DNA from 2 places in the Paenibacillus sp. 102 genome. Region 1 is predicted to be linked to the other one. Evidence: a T-box and tRNA genes for the amino acid it is inferred to sense, from the RefSeq annotation. Region 1 holds a T-box; the other holds one or more tRNA genes.
The links. A T-box is a leader RNA that pairs with one kind of tRNA and senses whether it is charged. The one in region 1 lies ahead of argS (arginine--tRNA ligase), so its partner is inferred to be a tRNA-Arg.
Positions count from the first base shown of each region.

Region 2: it has a tRNA-Arg gene. The T-box ahead of argS (arginine--tRNA ligase) is inferred to sense a tRNA for this amino acid. The anticodon was not compared.

Region 1 is NZ_JBCGHT010000003.1:112,589-118,868, reverse strand. Features, by position in the region: gene AAIE21_RS09820 (DegV family protein) at 1-380, opposite strand, end outside; gene AAIE21_RS29580 (DUF2651 family protein) at 646-867, opposite strand; gene AAIE21_RS09815 (hypothetical protein) at 946-1,404, opposite strand; gene AAIE21_RS09810 (hypothetical protein) at 1,617-1,832, opposite strand; gene AAIE21_RS09805 (DUF2085 domain-containing protein) at 1,862-2,191, opposite strand; gene argS (arginine--tRNA ligase) at 2,589-4,277, opposite strand; T-box leader at 4,323-4,537, opposite strand; gene AAIE21_RS09795 (class I SAM-dependent methyltransferase) at 4,578-5,354, opposite strand; gene AAIE21_RS09790 (BrxA/BrxB family bacilliredoxin) at 5,402-5,836, opposite strand; gene AAIE21_RS09785 (thiol-disulfide oxidoreductase DCC family protein) at 5,920-6,280, opposite strand, start outside.
Region 2 is NZ_JBCGHT010000005.1:199,539-205,818, forward strand. Features, by position in the region: gene rpoN (RNA polymerase factor sigma-54) at 1-796, opposite strand, end outside; tRNA gene AAIE21_RS14995 (tRNA-Arg) at 1,321-1,396, opposite strand; gene AAIE21_RS15000 (DUF1657 domain-containing protein) at 1,577-1,783, shown strand; gene AAIE21_RS15005 (YhcN/YlaJ family sporulation lipoprotein) at 1,899-2,387, shown strand; gene spoVAC (stage V sporulation protein AC) at 2,422-2,898, shown strand; gene spoVAD (stage V sporulation protein AD) at 2,899-3,915, shown strand; gene spoVAE (stage V sporulation protein AE) at 3,912-4,262, shown strand; gene AAIE21_RS15025 (DUF1657 domain-containing protein) at 4,274-4,480, shown strand; gene AAIE21_RS15030 (DUF421 domain-containing protein) at 4,502-5,371, shown strand; gene clpP (ATP-dependent Clp endopeptidase proteolytic subunit ClpP) at 5,670-6,251, shown strand.

The DNA.
Region 1 (6,280 bases):
TGCGCTTTTGTTAAAATTTCATCCATTGGATAACTCGTTGTTTCACTATCTATTACGATTAAAGGAAATCCTGCCATTTCTGCTGCAAGTATCATATTTTGATAAGTGCCACTTACTTTCCCGCTAATTGTGATAGCAAATCCTTCTTCATATTCTTCTTTACATTTAGAGAAGAGTTCAACCATCTCTCCAAAATTAGGTTGTGACGTAGTTACGGTTACACCTTCTTTTAATGCATCGTAGACACGTTCACGAACACCTTCTTCGCAGTCTTTATAAGCCGTTCCATTAATAACAATTTCAATAGGTATAACAAAAGTATCTTCACTTGTTGTAAAGCTTGCAGTTGTACTATCAGTAAACCAAGCAACACGCTTCATGTTGTTCCTCCCTTGTGTGCATCCTTTTCTTAAACTTATCTCATCATTTTATTCTATCTATTTGAGTTATGAAAAGGACTATGCTTGTTATCATAACAAGACTATCTCTGTTTTTCCATAGGATATGAATGGTTTGAGCAAGGTTTTCAAAATTAATATCGAATCGAATTGTATTCGTACACTTTTTCGACACATTTACTTTTCGTAAATACGATCAAACAAAAAAATAAGACTTCTAACAGTATACGAAGTTAGCAGTCTTAACTCATTTACGCAAAATGAATTTGATAAAAAGCACAACTATAAGTGATAACGTTGTATATATGATAACCCAAGAAAGAAAGGTTTCATTTGCATAAATCAACATAAATAATAAGGATAGTATGCAAATGATTATTGGCATAACAAATAATTTTTTGACTTTCAAATAAACAATTGCACTTAATATAATCGTAAGGACTGGAAATAGATTCAAAACTAAGAACATTGGATTACTAAATATGTCTGCCATTTTCTCGTTTCCTCCTATCTCTTAAAAAGAAACTCCAGTATCGAAAGTCGACCATTATTTCAACAACTTAATGATATTTTTAGCGTATGTACCGTTCACTTCATAACCCGCTCCATGTTGTTCATTGGTACTCTCTACAAACATAACCTGCTTATTGTTTCCTTCTAACCACACAAAAAAATCTTGTTTATCTCCACCACTATATTTTAATGTCATTACAGCATTCATATTGTCCCGCGCTTCTTTGCCTAAAAGCACATCTTTCTTTTTTGCATTTTGCAGGCTATCAACGACCGTTTGCATAGTAGATTCGCTGGCTAGTTCTTTACTATTGTTTGTCTTTGCATTCTTTAACTCAATGGAAGTGACATCTTTATTTTCAAATTGTACAACTTTTGTGATGGTAGCTATCGATGTAGCGTTCTCTTGCTCTTCCTTATCAGAAAAATTCGAGCAACCTACAACACCTAAAAACAATGTACATACCATGCAAGAAGCTATTAATTTTTTCAAGTTTCTTGTCCCCGTTTCTAGTATTTATATAAAAATACACATCGACAATTTACCCCATATGAGCGGGCAGTTTGTCAAGTATTTCTTCTCTGGGTTTTCTTTATTTCCTGCATATGAATTATGCATTATTCAATCTAGCAACCTATCCTTATATAAATATATTCCTAGGACTGTAACAATTATTATCGTTACTATAAAAGTTAAGTAGAAGTTTAATTCGTGCAATCACAATCGCAATCGGCACAATCTAAAGTGCCACAATCCAAATTTCTCTTTTTTCGGTTTCTCTTAAGATAAAAATATAGCAACCCGATAAATAATGCACAGATAACAAAAGCTATTATTGTTTCTGTATATTTTTCATGAATGATAAAACCAATTCCACTGCCACCTGAAATGAGAATTAGAATTGAGTAGATCCAGAACATGTAAATACCTCCGTCGATGTATAGTGGGTTTAAGATAGAATCCATATGATGCTAGATGAGATAAGTAGTCCCATACCATTACCACTTAAGATGCCGGTAGCTACTCTTAGTGAATTTGTGCTACTTCGCCATTTCCACTTTTGAGTGAATCCATCAATGAATAATGGAATTTGAGCAGAGAAGGCTAGTGCCAAAGATAACGTATACGAGGGTGTTATTAAAAAATATATTGGGAACATAAAGAAACCAATAAACATACCTGTACATCGTGCACATAAAGGTATGTATTTTTGTAGTTTAAGAAAACTCCTTTCAGATTTTCTGTGACAAGGGATATGTAAAATAAAACTTCGAATCAATATGGATCATCCTTTCTAGTAATATTTTAATTGATTTGGTAACAAAATTATAGAATTCTTAAGCTTCGTAGTATAACTCATTCCTACTAACTCATCTATATTCATAAAAAAATCCTAAAGCAATGTTTTTAAAGACCTATCATTTTGGCAGTCACTTTTCACCCATTCTCTAAATGCATACTTCCATATCTTATAATCTCACTTTCCTTTATTATGACTACTCATTTTAAATACGAATTTTCTTAAAGAAAAACAAAAAAACAAACCAGGTTAACGGTACGCCTGATTTGTCATTCTGTTCGTATAGTACGCTTTATTTTTTATTTATCATCTTCAATAACATATGATGGGTAATTAACTAAGTAACGTTAATAATTGTTACTGCACAGTAATTTCCCTACATCTCTTCCGGAGCACCCACTCCAAGTAAACGCAATCCTTCTTTTAATACAATCGTTACTGCATAAACAAGTGCAAGTCGACTTTCTTTCTCTTGATCCTCTTCTAAAATACGAATATTCCCATAATACTTATTGAAAGTCTGCGCAACATCTAACAAATACTTCGCGATATGTGAAGGCTCATTTTTAGAAAAGGCTGTTTCAATGACCTTTGGGAATCTATTTAATAATTTTATCGTACTCCAACTATGATCATCGTTTAGCGTAAACGATTCTGTTTCAAATTCAGCATTTTCTTTTCGTAAAATGGAGCAAGCACGTGCATGCGTATATTGAACATATGGTCCTGTTTCTCCTTCGAATTTCAGCATTTTTTCTAAAGAGAACTCAATATTATGCATACGTTCATTTTTCAAATCATGGAAAATGACTGCCCCAACACCTACTTGTTTTGCAATTTCCTCTTTTTGCTTTAAGTTCGGGTTTTTATTTTCAATATTTTGCTCTGCAAGCGTAATCGCTTCTTCTAATACTTCTTCAAGTAATACAACTTTCCCCTTACGTGTGGACATTTTTTTACCATCTTTTAAAATGAGTCCAAATGGTACATGAGCCATACCATCTACCCAGTTATAACCGAGTTTCTTTAATACGGTGAAAAATTGTGTAAAGTGCAAGCTTTGCTCTGCTCCTACTACATATAGCGCTTTATCAAATTCATATGTGTTTTGACGATAAAGTGCCGCTGTTAAATCACGGGTTGCATATAGTGTAGCTCCATCTGATTTTTTAATTAAACATGGCGGCATATCTTCTTTTTCTAAATTGACAACTTGTGCTCCCTCCGATTCTTCTAATAATCCTTTTTCTTCTAAGATTTCAACAAAGTCATCCATTTTATCATTATAGAAAGCCTCTCCTTGGAAGTTCGTAAATTCAACACCAAGCAGTTCATAAATACGTGAGAACTCTTTTAAAGATTCATGACGGAACCAATTCCATAAGAAGACTGCTGCTTCATCACCATCTTCTAATTTCTTAAACCATGCGCGCCCTTCTTCTTCTAGCTCTGGGTTTTCTTTCACTTCTTCGTGGAACTGGACATATAACTTAAATAATTCACGAATTGGATCTTCTTTTACAAGCCCCTCATTTCCCCATTTTTTATATGCGGTAATTAATTTTCCAAACTGTGTTCCCCAATCACCAATATAATTGATTCCTACAACCTCATATCCGCACTTTTCAGCGATATGTTTTAAAGAGTTCCCGATCATCGTTGAACGTAAATGCCCCATCGAAAATGGCTTTGCAATATTTGGTGAAGAGTAATCGATTACTACTGTTTTTTCTCGTCCAAAATGCCCCAGTCCATATTCTTCTTTTTCAGCTAAAATCGTTTTTAATACGTCATCGCTCACTATGTGACGGTTGAAAAATACATTCACATATGGTCCAACTGCTTCCACTTTTGTAAAAAATGAATCGTTTAAGTTCCCAGCGATTTCTTTCGCGATCATTGCTGGTGCTTTTTTATATTGCTCGGCAAGCATGAAACAAGGGAATGCTGCGTCTCCGAATTCATCTTGCTTCGGAGTTTCAATTAGATCTGTAACCTGTTCCAATGATAATTCTGATTCAATTACTTCAAATAAACTTTTTGCAAATTTAATTTTATATTCCATGTTACTCCCTCCTTATTTTTTAAAACACAAAAAACTCGCCTCTAAAAAAGAGACGAGTTATCACCCGTGGTACCACCCTTGTTGTTCACTACGAACCACTTTCCCGTTTATAACGAGGACAGGGGGCCCCGGCTTACTCTACTATTCATTTCAAGCAGCGTCTCCGAAGTGCGCTTCATCCGTTTCTCCGTACTAGGCTCTCACCATCCCTAGCTCGCTTTACTTATAAAACAGACTACTCTCTTCATCTACGACATCATATATAATTGATTATTGCTTATTATACATCTTTTCAAACAATTAGCAAGGTTCAATTACACCAAAATGAAATTTTGCACTTTTTCGCCTATAGACAAAGAAGTTATGTCGTTCAAATCGTGTACTACGAAAATGATCTTTTAGAACAACACGTTTCCTAGCAACACGCTTTGCTTCTGCAATCGTTTCATCTGTAATATCATTATACAAAGCAAAGTGTTTTAAACCTCGAATTCCATCAGATTCAATTACTGTTTCTTCAAACATCGGATCCAGATACACAACGTCATAACTATCGTCTTCGCAGTTCTTTAGGAAATCAAAATGTTCGGTTTTCTTCACTCTAATTCTACGCATTGCTTCATCAATTTCTGGTATTCCCGCACACCACTTCTTTAAACCTTTATTCATGATATAAGCCATATAGCGATTTCCTTCAAGGCCTGTTATAGATCCCTCTTTTCCAACAATGTAGCTCGCTACAATGCTATCTGATGCCATGCCCAGCGTACAATCTAACACCGTCATTCCTTTTTCTAACTTTGCAGCTTGTACAAATGGATCGTGTTCGCCCCGTATTAATCTTTTCACACGAAACATTGCAGAATTGGGATGGAAAAAGAACGATTCTTCTGTTCCTTTTGGATAAATTGCTAACCGATTCTTTCCTACAACAAGTACATCTTGTCTAAACTGCTCATGTAGCTTCATTACAGATATATCATTACGTACAACAAAAGAAGATTGTAATTCTTCCGCTACCTCTTTTGCATAAGTTGTCATTTCCTCATTTGTGCGTCCTGCTGTTGTTACAATCATCTTTTCACCTCAAATATAAAGAAAAAAGGGAGAATGACTCCCCCTTTTTAGCAATGCTTTTCAAAAGCTTGTTCTAAATTGTTAATAATCTCTTCCATTGTTGTTCCTTCAATTTCATGACGATGAATGAAGTGAACAACTTCTTTTCCTTTTAATAGCGCCATAGATGGTGAAGACGGTGGAATATCTCCGAAGTACTCACGCATTGTAGCTGTTGCGTCTTTATCTTGTCCTGCAAATACAGTTACAAGATGATCAGGTTGTTTTTCAGAACGTACAACCGCTTGACCAGCTGATGGACGAGCTAAACCAGCTGCACATCCGCAAACAGAGTTTACAACCACTAATGTTGTACCTGTCGCATTTTCCATATATTCTGTTACAGCTTCTTCAGTAGTTAATTCTTCAAATCCAGCACGCACTAATTCTTGGCGCATTGGAATTACCATTTGACGCATATACTCTTCGTATGCATTTGACATCTTGTAATCTCTCCTTCAACTTTCATTCCAAATTCATCATATCACGCTCTTATAATAGGTGCAAAAGAAAGATAGCAATGTTTTCATTTTTTTGAAGGAATTTCACAAACCCCTTCGCGGCAGTGTCCCACAGGTACAAGTTTTCTGTTATTGGCGATATAATCATATACTTTATTTCCAAATCCAAGTAAAATAGATAACTTAATAAAAGGAACCGCAAGCCAATATGTCGGTACAGCTTTGGCTAATACATATACACTATCAATACCGTCATACCATTTATGATTTTTTAAAATGTAAAGTCTTTGTTCCATCTTTCCTTGTAGCTCTTTAGAAAGTTGATACTCCTCTACGACCTCTTTATCACGAAAAGAAACAAACTTCACTGCACCTTTTTTATCAAGCTTCTTCGTACGCTCTGCCACTGCGATGCACATCGGACAC
Region 2 (6,280 bases), on a different contig from region 1:
GAAGAAGCGCACTATACTCTGAATGAATTTCAATTCTCGGCATATTCCGTTCATTCATTTGTAAAACCAGACGACTACCGTCTTTTTTCACAGCCATATCCGGAACAATATAAAGCGGCTTCTCAGAAGAAAATGCGAGACCTGGTTTTGGCTGTAGTGATGTAATGCAGTTTACAGCATCCTGTAATTCTTCATTACTACATTTCATAACTTGAACGAGCTTTCGCCAATCTTTCTTAACGAAATAAGCGAAATGTTCATCCACAATTTCTTCCGCCAACCCATCCCTCCTTTGTAAGCGCTTCAACTGAATTGATAGACATTCCTGAATGTTACGTGCTCCTACCCCTGCTGGCTCTAATGATTGGACAAGTTCTATAGAGCGATCTACCGCATTAATTGACGCAGAAAGTAGCTCTGCTAATTCTTCATTCGTTTCTTGTAAGTATCCATTCTCATCCATGTTCATAATAATGAAAGAAGCTGTTTTTCGCTCTTCTTCGTCTATTTTATAATACTGTATTTGATCTAATAAATGTTGTTGAATCGTTGTGGAATCCACACTATAGATTTCCATTTGATTGTCGACTTGTTTGCTGGTACTTTTACTTGTGTTAGAGCTCTTTTTCCTCTCCCTCTCAAAACCACCTAACTCAATAAGGGGATTCTCTAACGATTGCTCATACAAAAACTCCGATAATTCTTGTACATTATACTGGAGCATTGTAATCGCTTGTCTTAACTCTTGTGTCATTGCCAAACGTAAGCTTTGTTCTTGTAAAAGACTTGCCTTCAAACTAATCTCCCCCTTGTTTCTATTGTACAATAAGTTTGTTAAAAGGAGAATCCTGCATGGATACCCATTCCAAAATATTATTAATTTATATGTATTAATGACATTTACATCTTACAACTGCAAAATGAATAATATTGAAAGAAAATAATAAAAAATATGTAAATACAAATTAAAAACCTTCCTTTTTGGATGGAAGAGAGCATCCGATTACGCATAGAAACGGTCAGTGCTTTTTTTGCCCCATGCCAAGTAAAGTCAAAAGAAGACAGTAAGCGAAGGTCTCTTTTTGCTTTCATAGAAGCGACTTATATACATACAAATTGAAAAAGCGACATAAAGCCTTTTTTATTACCACATACTAATATTAAATCTTATAACCAGATATAACAAGAAGGAAAATAAAAGAGAAAACAGAATCATTTTGTATATTGCCGAACGGTCGATGTTTTGTGTCGAATTACCAATATATAATCGAAATAAAATAAAAAAGTCCTAACCTACAAATGTAAGTTAGGACTTTTTGACGCGCCCAGAGGGATTCGAACCCCCGACAGACGTGGTACCGGAAACCACCGCTCTATCCAACTGAGCTATGGGCGCATGAACAATATACTGGTAATTATATCTTCTTATGTCAATGTACGCAACTACTATCGCGTAAAAAAACTCCCTCCTATTTCTTCAAAAACAAAGTCAAAAACCTAAATTTGGAAATTATATTTTCACCCCTATTCACAAATCATAATCTTTGAATTGATATTCCAAAGGAGGCTTCATTCAATGACTGTAATTACAAAATTAAAGCAAACTGTTTCTGGGTTAAAAAGTGCACAAGCAAGCTTAGAGGGATTCGCGCTTGATACGGATAACCAACAAGCAAAACAACTTTTCCAGACAGCTGCGCAGCAAACGCAATCTATCATTGATACTTTAAATCCACGTGTTGAAGAAGTTCAGCAAGAAGAGCCTCAATACGGACAACAATAAGTGAAAGTACTGTTTTATCTTATGGTACTCACTGTTTGAGAAACAGAAAAAGGATGATTCCATATCATCCTTTTTCACTCGAATTACATAAAGCAATAGAAATGGAATGATTGCGATGCGAAAATTTGGCACAATTACCGTGTTATTCGTGCTTCTATTAGGTTTCATAACAGGATGTACGCATTCTTTAGATAAAGAGGTGAAACAAGAAACACAGAAAAAAACAGACAAAAAAAAGGATCCTCAATTAACGAAAGTAAGTATGGAGGAATCTTTTAATCAATCTATCGCGCATGACGCGAAAAAAAAGGCACTTGCCACGGAAGAAATACTAGAAGCTAGAGCTGCTAACTCTAACACAGATCTTTACATAGCTGTTAAACCAGAACATCATGAACGGTTTCAGTTAAAACCATTGAAAGCAAAAATCAAAAAACAATTAAAAAAAGAAAACCCTACTTTCAATATCTATGTCAGTACGGATCGAAAGATTTTCATCCTATTAGATAAGCTGGAAAACAAAATTAAGAAAAAAGAAGCAGACAAAAAATACATTAGAAAGAAATTAAAGACAGTCCACTCAGAAATGAACTCTGATACTTAATTGTACGTTCTCTAAAGGAAAAGGAATGATTCACATGCCAAGTAAAGATAAAGATTTAACACCAATACAACAAGAGTATAAAAAATTTGAGCAACAACGTGAACCGAAAAGGCCCGTTTTAAAAAATTGCATAAAAGCTTTTTTTGTAGGTGGTTTTATTTGTTTAATCGGTCAACTTATCTCCACCTTCTTCATCACATACTTTGATTTTTCAGAGCGCTCAGCAGGAAACCCTACAGTAGCAACACTGATTTTTATTTCTATGCTGCTTACAGGATTTGGCGTATATGATCGCCTTGCCCAATTTGGGGGTGCTGGTACAGCCGTACCTGTTACCGGATTTGGAAACTCCGTTATATCTGCTTGCATTGAACATAAGACAGAAGGCTTTGTCCTTGGAGTAGGTGGCAACATGTTTAAATTAGCGGGATCCGTTATTTTATTTGGTGTATTTGCCGCTTTTGTTATCGGTCTTATTAAAACCATTCTCATCCAATGGGGAGGAATGTAAATGTTACAAGGACACCGAACATGGGTATTTGAAAATAAACCAGTTATCATCTCAACAGGGGTTATCGGTGGACCATTTGAAGCGAAAGGAAAAATCCCTGAAGATTTTGATGCCCTTCATGAAGATTTATGGCTTGGGCAAGACTCTTATGAAAAAGCACATAAAGTGTTATTTGAAGAAGCTTGCAGTCGCGCAACCGAAAAGGCAAAGCTTCGCAAAGAAGATATTCAATTCATTTTAGCAGGTGACCTTATTAACCAAATTACTCCCTCTAGCTTCGCTTGCCGTACACTCGGCGCTCCCTATATTGGATTATTTGGTGCTTGTTCTACCTCTATGGAAGGACTTGCCCTCGGTGCAAGTATTGTAAATGCAAAAGGAGCAAAATATTTATTAACAGGTGCATCCAGTCACAATACTGCTGTTGAAAAACAATTTCGCTATCCTACTGAATATGGCGGTCAAAAACCTCCTACTGCTCAATGGACCGTCACAGGAGCTGGCGCCGCTCTTTTGAGCGATCAAGGAGAAGGGCCACGTGTTACATCAGCGACGATTGGCCGAGTTATTGATATGGGTCTAACCGACCCCTTTAACATGGGAGGTGCAATGGCTCCTGCAGCTGTTGATACGATTGAAGCACATTTAAGGGAAAGACAAATTGATGTATCCTACTACGACTTAATCGTTACAGGGGATCTCGGTCATGTCGGGCGTGAAATTGCTTATGATTTACTGCATAAGCACGGAACAAAAGTAGCAAGTGAACAGTTTCAAGATTGCGGATTACTTATTTATAGAGAGGGTCAACCTGTATTAGCTGGAGCAAGTGGTCCCGGTTGTTCAGCGACCGTCGTATACGGACATTTATTGAACAGAATGAAAAAAGGAGAATTCAATCGAATACTTGTCGTAGCTACTGGTGCTTTACTATCCCCTCTTACCTTCCAGCAAGACGAGTCTATTCCGTGTATCGCTCATGCCGTATCGATTGAATTTGGAGGTGTACAACAATGATCTTTTTCTGGGCCTTTGTCGTCGGTGGGCTCATCTGCGTAATCGGGCAGCTTATGTTTGACGTCGGTAAGCTCACACCCGCTCACACAATGGCAACGCTCGTTGTTGCTGGTGCGATACTAGATGGATTCGGTCTGTACGAGCCTTTAATTGATTTTGCAGGCGCTGGAGCAACGGTTCCGATTACAAGTTTCGGGAACGCCCTTGTTCATGGAGCTATGGCCGAAGCAGCCAAACATGGCATTGTCGGTGTAATAACAGGTATGTTTAAAGTCACAAGTGCCGGTATATCTGCAGCCATTATATTCGGATTTATCGGAGCATTACTATTTAAACCAAAAGGATAAGAGGTGTTTGCATGACCGTTATCGCCAGCGTAAAAACATGTCTCGCAAGTTTAAAAAGCGCACAAGCAAGTTTAAGTACATTTTCACAAAATGCCGCTGATGAAGAAGCAAAACGGGTTTTCCATGAATGTATGATGGAAATGGACAGTGTAATCGCTGACCTTAAAAGTAGAATTTCAGTATTAGAACGAGAAGAACCACAATATAAAGGATTTTAGGTAGAACAGGAGGAAATTAACATGCCTCATGTATCAGACTGGTTACTTGTCATTATACGTTCTTTAGCTATTTTAGTTATTTTATTTTCAATGACAAAATTGCTTGGAAAAAGACAAATCTCACAGCTTTCATTTTTCGAATACGTTGCAGGTTTGACAATCGGTAACATCGCTGCTGAAGTTACATCAGGATTGGAACGAAACTTTTGGCATGGTGTTTCTAGTATGCTTGTTTTTTCTCTTGTTCCATTTTTCGCAGGTATGGTTGCTTTAAAAAACAAGCGGCTCAGAAATTTCATTGAAGGAAAAGCAACTGTTTTTATAAAAGACGGAAAAGTTCTTGAGGATAATTTAAAGAAAGAAAATTATACAATTGATGAATTACTAGAGCTTCTTAGAAAGAGGAATGTATTTAACATAGCAGACATTGAATATGCTGTATTGGAGTCGGGCGGTGAACTAAATGTCTTGTTAAAGAGAGACAAACAGCCACTTACTCCAAAAGATATTGGTTTACAAGTCGCACCTGCAAAAGAAACACAAACTGTCATTATGGATGGGAATGTACTTGATGAACCACTTGCAGCCAGTGGTCATAATCGCGCCTGGCTTCATGCCGAATTAGAAAAAATCGGCGTCGTGATAGAAAATGTTTTTATTGGACAAATCGATTCTTACGGACAACTTACTGTCGATATTTATGATGATAAACTTCAAATGCCGTCTCCTCAAGATAAACCATTATTATTGGCTTCTTTGAAAAAATGCCAGGCTGATCTTGAATTATTTTCATTAGAAACAAATTCAAAATCAGCAAGTCAAATGTATAGCAAAAACGCAAAACAAATTGAAACTATTTTAAATAGAGTAACCTATCTTTTAAAGGAATAATAAGCAAAAGAACGCTTCTACAGAAAAGGCGTTCTTTTGTTATTTCGCCAACAGAATATCCTCCCTTTTCACACCCTTCCCTTTCCCCCACTGATTAACGTTTCACTTTATCAAATACGTTTAAATTTATATAATTCGGTTATGATGTTGAAGATACATAAGCAGGGAATTTCAAATACATAGCGAATAAATCATGATACAACTACATATTTTTTTTGATTTAAGTGGTTTCGTTTGACCTTTATTGACCATAATTGTATTATAAGACTAAGAAAGCTTTCAAAGGAGGAAATAACAGATGAATTTAATTCCTACAGTAATTGAACAAACAAATCGTGGAGAACGCGCTTACGATATTTACTCTCGCCTATTAAAAGACCGCATCATTATGCTTGGTAGTGCAATTGATGACAACGTAGCAAACTCAATCGTTTCCCAGCTTTTATTCTTGGAATCCCAAGACCCTGAAAAAGATATTCACATATACATCAACAGCCCTGGTGGTTCTATCACAGCAGGTATGGCAATTTACGATACAATGCAATTTATTAAACCACAAGTATCAACAATTTGTATCGGTATGGCAGCATCTATGGGTGCTTTCCTACTTGCAGCAGGTGAAAAAGGAAAACGTTTCGCACTTCCAAACAGTGAAGTTATGATTCACCAACCACTTGGCGGTGCACAAGGTCAAGCGACTGAAATTGAAATCGCTGCAAAACGTATCCTATTCTTACGTGAAAAATTAAACCAAATTCTTGCTGATCGCACAGGTCAACCATTAGAAGTACTACAACGCGACACAGACCGCGACAACTTCATGACAGCAGAAAGAGCACTAGAATACGGCTTAATCGATAAAATCTTTACAAACCGTTAATATATTAAAAGCGAAAGCGGCTCGTTTAG